DNA from 2 places in the Bacillus sp. LLTC93 genome. Region 2 is predicted to be linked to the other one. Evidence: riboswitches for the same ligand, from Rfam matches in the RefSeq annotation. Region 2 holds a riboswitch; the other holds the start of a gene.
What was found. A riboswitch is a leader RNA that binds a small molecule or an ion and turns the genes downstream of it on or off. The one in region 2 is predicted to bind lysine.

Region 1: linked by a shared signal. The riboswitch ahead of C6W18_RS06840 (amino acid permease) and the one ahead of C6W18_RS04555 (aspartate kinase) in region 2 are both predicted to bind lysine.

The regions. Positions count from the first base shown of each region.
Region 1 covers NZ_PVME01000002.1:308,037-311,458, reverse strand. The annotation lists gene C6W18_RS06855 (MarR family winged helix-turn-helix transcriptional regulator) at 21-449, shown strand; gene sspJ (small acid-soluble spore protein SspJ) at 532-675, shown strand; lysine riboswitch at 797-975, shown strand; gene C6W18_RS06840 (amino acid permease) at 1,168-2,574, shown strand; gene C6W18_RS06835 (iron-hydroxamate ABC transporter substrate-binding protein) at 2,610-3,422, opposite strand, start outside.
Region 2 covers NZ_PVME01000001.1:840,352-843,773, forward strand. The annotation lists gene C6W18_RS04550 (YslB family protein) at 1-357, shown strand, start outside; gene C6W18_RS04555 (aspartate kinase) at 529-1,764, opposite strand; lysine riboswitch at 1,902-2,079, opposite strand; gene uvrC (excinuclease ABC subunit UvrC) at 2,141-3,422, opposite strand, start outside.

The DNA of each region.
Region 1 (3,422 bases), on a different contig from region 2:
ACGATAAGGATGCGATTCGGATGAGTAATGCAGACATTTTAAAAGAAATTGTTCTTGTACATTATGAAGTTAGCCGTAAATTAAACCGCAAGTTACTTGAGTTAGAAAAAGACATCACGCCTCCGCAGATATATGCTCTTTCTATTTTGATACAAGGCAAAGTGTCACATGCCGAAGAGCTAAAGCAAAGACTTTCTTTAAACCCAGGTGCCGCCTCGATTTCACTCAATAAATTATGTGAGCAGGGCTATATTCAGAGAGAACGGGACAAGGAAGATCATTCACTTGTCCGGTTAGAAGCCACGGAAAAAGGGCTGGCTATTTACGAAAAGCATACACGCCTTTTTGGAAAGGTGATTCAGCATATGATGTCAGACTTCACAAAGGAAGACTTGCAGACCTTTTTGACTTATTTGCAAAAAATGAGACAGACCTTTCATGATGAATGAGCCACTTCTCCTTGTATAATGCTGAGCGCTGTAGCACAAATTAAACAGGCAAACGCATTTTATGAAAAGGGGGGAAGCAGCGATGTCATTTTTCCAAAAGGATAAAAAGGCAAAAAGTGAAAAAGACCATCAGCAGGTAGATCAGCTGTTAGAAGAAGCAAGTAAAGAACTAGCAGGCGATCCGCTTCAGGAAGCTGTACAGAAGAAGAAAAACAATCATCAATAAGCAGGTAAAAGGCAGAGAATCACTCCTCTGTCTTTTTTCTATGTTTTTCCCTTTGACAGATGTGAGAATGTTTGATAACCTTCGTGTAGTAAAAATGAATAGAAATCCTCACGCTATGTCTCAGTGAGGTAGAGGTTGCGCGGATGATGAGTCACTCATGGGAGAGATGGAATCGTTGATCATGAGAAAAAAGGCATCAGCGCCGAAGTGTAGAGAGAGCTCCAACTTTCTTTATGCTGGGTCTGCATTGAATAAATGCAGGACTGCCACGTCTAAAAAGCGTGGAGGGCTATCCGGAGATCAAGGTGTATGTTTTGAAAAGCATGGACTTTTGTTCAGGCTTTTTTTTATGTTCTGAGTGATAAAGATAAGGGTATGCTGTTAAGAAAGTGACCCATAATGAACATAAAGAATGCAAGTCATTGCTTCACAAATATATCAATGAAGATACTACCGGGTCTGGTCCAAAGTGAATAAAACGGAGGTACGGAAATGGAACAGACAAAAAAATGGGGTTTTTGGTTATTGACGGCATTTGTCGTCGGAAATATGGTAGGTTCAGGCATCTTTATGCTGCCAAGTACGCTTGCCCAGCACGCAAGTCCTTTAGGTGTGACGATGGCATGGCTTGTCACAGGTGGCGGTGTGTTGATGATTGCACTTGTATTTGGGCATTTGTCTATTCATAAGCCGCAGCTGACGGCTGGACCACAAAGCTATGCAAGGGCGCTTTTTAAAGATCCGAAAAAAGGAAAAGCAGCCGGTTTTACAATGGTATGGGGATATTGGGTGGCAAGCTGGATTAGTAACGTCGCGATTATTACGAGCCTTGCCGGCTATTTAACAACCTTTTTCCCGATTTTAACCGTCAAGACCGTGATCTTTACCTTTGGGAAAGAAGCGATCACACTTGGTCAGCTCATGACCTTTATCGTATGTACCATCCTTCTATGGGGAACACATACCATTTTAATCACAAGCTTAAGTGCTGCAAGTAAATTAAACTTTATTACGACCTTTTCAAAGGTGCTCGGATTCGTCCTTTTTATTGTAGCGGGCTTATTTGCATTCCAAACGGCATTATTTGAGCATTATTACTTCCCGGTTGCATCAGGGGGCGAAGGAGTGCTCGGACTTGGAGGCCAAATTCATCATGCGGCCATTTCCACCCTATGGGCATTTATCGGAATCGAATCTGCGGTTATTTTATCAGGGAGAGCGTCTTCACAGCGTGATGTGAAACGTGCAACGATTACGGGTCTTTTAATCGCACTTTCGATCTACATGATTATTACCCTGATTACAATGGGCGTTCTGCCGCACGATCAATTGCAAGGCTCAGACAAACCATTCGTGGACGTGCTTCAGCTTATTATTGGGCCGGCTGGCGGGATTGTCATGGCACTGCTTGCGATCATTTGTTTATTTGGTTCAATGCTTGGCTGGATCTTACTCGGTTCAGAGGTACCTTATCAAGCAGCAAAGGCTGGCGACTTCCCAGCAGTGTTTGCAAAAACAAACAAAAAAGGCAGTCCTGTCTTCGCTTTGACTGTCACAAATATCATGTCACAGCTGTTTATTTTCTCAGTCATGTCACGCACGATTAATGAAGCCTTTACCTTTTTAACAACATCAGCGACACTTGCGTATCTCATTCCGTATATCGTGTCTTCGATCTACAGCTTTAAGGTCATCATGCAAGGTGACACGTATGAGCTTCAAAAAGGTAATCGAACAAGAGACGGGATCATCGCGCTTGTTGCTATGGGGTATTCTGCTTGGGTCATTATTTCAGGAACAGCTGATTTGAAAACATTTGGTCTCGGAATAGGCCTGTTCTTAGTTGGTATTCTGCTTTATCCATTCATGTCAAAAGGATTTGCCAAAGGAACAGAATAAGGAAGACGTTTCTCCAAAAATGGAGAAACGTTTTTTTATGATGTGGATGTTAATCGGTCCACAATAAACTCTAGCTGTCCTTCTAGTGATACTGGGTCATTAAAGAAGTAACCGACCGGGTCTATTTCAAATACATGTTTATTTTGAACAGCAGGAAGTGAAGTCCAAATGCTGCTTTTATACACATGGTCACCATTACTTTTTGAGCCGCTCCATGGGCTGGTGAAAATATAATCGCCTGCAAACTCTGGCAGCTTCTCAAGAGAAATATTTGCATAGCCGACACCACTGTCGATGGCTTCTTTTTGGACGGCTTTCGGTGCTTTTAATTTCAGCTCGTCATAAATAATTTCACCGCCGCGTGCAAAGGTGTTACCGAAAATATAAATGCCTTTATCGAATGGTGATACGATCGAAACGGTTTTGTTTCCTACAGCTTTTGTTACTTTTGGTTTCACTTCAGCAATTTTGGCATTCCATTTTGTGATCCAATCTGCTGCTTTTTTCGGTGTGCCTGTCATTTTTCCGAATTCTTTTAGTTGATCTTTAAAAGAATATTGATTGTATTTAATCGCAACTGTTGAGGCAATTTTTTGATATTGATCAAATTTTTCATCTTCTCCCCAAGCAATAATCAGATCTGGCTTCAAAGCTGCTACTTTTTCAACAGAGGGAGTCTTTCCAAGATTTTTGACCCCATCTGTTTTTCCTTGATAGAAAGGATTTTTAAAGATGGACGCAGTTGCAGCAATTGGCGTCTTACCAAGTGTGATAAGGTCCCCATAGTAGCTATCTGCAAGTAGCACAATTCGTTTCGGATCTTGAGGGAGTTTGACCTCGCCCTTTGC
Region 2 (3,422 bases):
CCTGACATTCTTGGTCAGGATCATTCATCTATGATGTATTTTGCGGGTAAGCTACTTGCTCGTAAATTCCCTCAAGAGTCATGGGAGAAAATCCCCGAATTTTTCCATGATGCCGGATGGGGGACTCTTACGATGGTCCATTCTAAAAAACAGGAAATTGAGTTTGAGCTCGAAGGTCCACTTGTATCGAATCGACTCACCTATCAAAAAGAGCCATGCTTTCAAATGGAGGCAGGTTTTATTGCTGAACAGATTCAGCTTCTCAATGAGCATGTTGCTGAATCCTATGAGCAAGTGAAAAAGCGTGCTGATAAAGTCATTTTAACCGTTAAATGGGATTTAAGAGACCCTAGCTAACACTTCTTCTGAAAGGCGAGGACTACCGGTCACGCCTTTTTTTATATGTCTCCTTCTATCATAGCATACTTAGTGAATAGGTTTATGCACATGTTCCATTCTTGATATGCACCCGGTACAAATATAAAAAAGAGATGCACTCTTTCATGGAGATACACCTCTTTTTATTTTTTAAGAATGAGCAGCTGCGCTCACTTTCGATAAATCAAATGCATCATGCAGGGCTTCCACCGCTTTGACCATATCATCACGGCTAACCACTGTTGAGACTTTGATCTCAGACGTACTAACCATTTTTACTTGAATGTCTTTTTGAGCTAAAACGGCGAACATTTCAGCAGCGACGCCTGGGTTTGAAACCATACCAGAGCCAACGATGGATACTTTGGCTAATTTGCTTTCTGTCTCAATCTGCTCATAGCCGAGCGCCCCTTTATATTCTTCTAGCACTTCAACTGTTTTGGACAAATCATCCGTTTTCACAGAGAAAGAGATGGAAGTCTGATTTGTGCTTGAGACGGACTGAATGATGATATCAACATTGATATTTTGCTTAGCAAGCGTCGTAAAAATGGTCGACAATGTTGTTAAACCGCTTGAAAGGCCGCACACCGTCACGCGTGTCATCTGATCTTCAAATGCAATTCCTCTTACGACTAAATTTTGTTCCATGGATGATTCCTCCTCAATTAACGTACCCGATTCATTTACAATACTAGAACGGACTTCTAGTGGGACTTGATAATTTTTCGCAAACTCGACGGCTCTCGGATGCAAAACGCCTGCCCCTAAATTGGCCAGCTCGAGCATCTCATCGTATGAAATTCCTGCAAGTTTTCGCGCGGACGGTACATAACGTGGATCTGTCGTAAACACACCTGGTACATCTGTGTATATATCACATTTGTCGGCTTTTAATGCAGCAGCAAGTGCTACAGCCGTCGTATCTGATCCACCGCGTCCAAGTGTTGTGATATGTAGGTCATCTGCAATTCCTTGGAAGCCTGCTACCACAACGACTTTCCCCGCACTTAGTTCCTCTTTGATTCTTGATTCATCGATGTCCACGATTCTTGCATTTCCGTGCACCTGCTCTGTTTTCATACCAGCCTGCCAGCCTGTAAAGGAAATGGCATCATAGCCTTTTGCTTGCAGCGCCATCGCTAATAATGAAATGGTCACTTGCTCCCCAGTTGTTAGCAGCATATCCATTTCTCTATTGCTTGGATCATCTGTGAGTTCTTTGGCAAGGTCTACTAGAACATCAGTTGATTTGCCCATCGCCGACACAACCACGACCACATCATGACCTGCCTTACGTTCATTGATGACTCTCTCTGCGGCTTTGCGAATTTTTTCTGTCGATCCAACGGATGTTCCGCCAAATTTTTGTACGATTAGTCCCATGTCTACCACCCTTTTTCAAAAGATCACGTGTGAGAGAAGAGCAAGAAGCGGCTTTGGAGACTGCCCACTCACTGCAAATAAAAAAAGCAATGAGAGAACAAATCTCCCATTGCTTTGAAATCATCAAAAGATGCAAACAATGAGATAGCCCTCCAAGAAATAAATTCTTGACAGCCCTACATTTCTTCAATGTACAGCCAGCGAATAAAATGAGTGGATTTTATTCACTTCGGCGACGCTCCCCTTTCAGCCCTCTTCCTAGATCCCATCGATCTCTGAAGGCCTACTCTTGAAGTTCGCACCTCTATCTTCAACAAACAACACGTTCATTTATTAAATTAGTCACATCTTAACAGACTTTTGGAAAAAGTACAATCTATTTTTTTAATGCCTCCATTAAAAGTTCGGCCGTTTGTTTCGGAATGCCAGCCTCCTGAAAATCTTGGACAGAGGCTTCTTTCATCTTTTTCACAGAGCCAAAATGTTTGAGGAGCTGTTTTTTACGCTTTTCTCCAATGCCTGGTACATCATCTAAAATAGACTGGAATGCATTTTTTCCGCGTAGCTGCCGGTGAAAGCTAATGGCAAACCGGTGCACTTCATCTTGAATACGCTGCAATAAATAAAAGGCTTGACTGTTACGCTCCAGCGCAACAATTTCAAGTGTATCACCCATCATGAGATTCGATGTCCGATGTTTTTCATCTTTCACAAGACCTGCCACTGGAACAGACAGATTCAATTCATTTTCAAGCACGTCTATGGCTGCGTTGATTTGGCCTTTTCCTCCGTCAATTAAAATTAAATCTGGCAGCGGCAGCTCATCCTTTAACACACGTGTATATCGTCTTCTGATGACTTCGCGCATGGATGCATAATCATCTGGCCCTGCGACAGTTTTGATTTTGTATTTCCGGTATTCCTTTTTATATGGCTTCCCGTCCTGAAAGACAACCATGGCGGAAACAGGGTCCGCTCCTTGAATATTTGAGTTATCAAATGCCTCGATCCGGTATGGCATATAAATATTAAGTGCATCCCCGAGCTGCTTCACCGCTCCAATCGTCCTTTCTTCATCGCGCTCAATGAGCGAGAATTTTTCTTTCAGGGCGATTTTGGCGTTTTGGTGTGCAAGTAAAAGCAAATCCTTTTTCTTTCCTTTTTTCGGCTGGTGAACGTTCGTCTCAAGCAATTGCTCGATCATCTCTTGATCTACGCTGTCTGGCACTAAAATTTCCTTCGGCAGGAAGTGGTTGTTCTTTTCATAAAATTGCCCCAAAAACGTGAGGAATTCTTCCTCAGGGTCTTGATACATAGGGAACAGGCTGACATCACGTTCAATCAATTTCCCCTGTCTGATGAAAAAGACTTGGACACACATCCAGCCCTTATCATAGGCATACGCAAATACATCTCGATCTGATAAATCACTCATTGTCATTTTCTGCTTTTCCATCGTTGAGTCGATGTAAGCGATTTGATCTCTCAGTTCTTTTGCCCGCTCAAACTCTAATTGTTCGGCCGCTTCCTGCATCTTTTCGGTTAGTTCTTTTTTGATTTGCTGGTGCCCTCCATTTAGAAACCTGGTGATTTCATCCACGAGCTGTTTATTCGTTTCTTCAGAAATGTCATACACACATGGCGCGAGACATTGACCA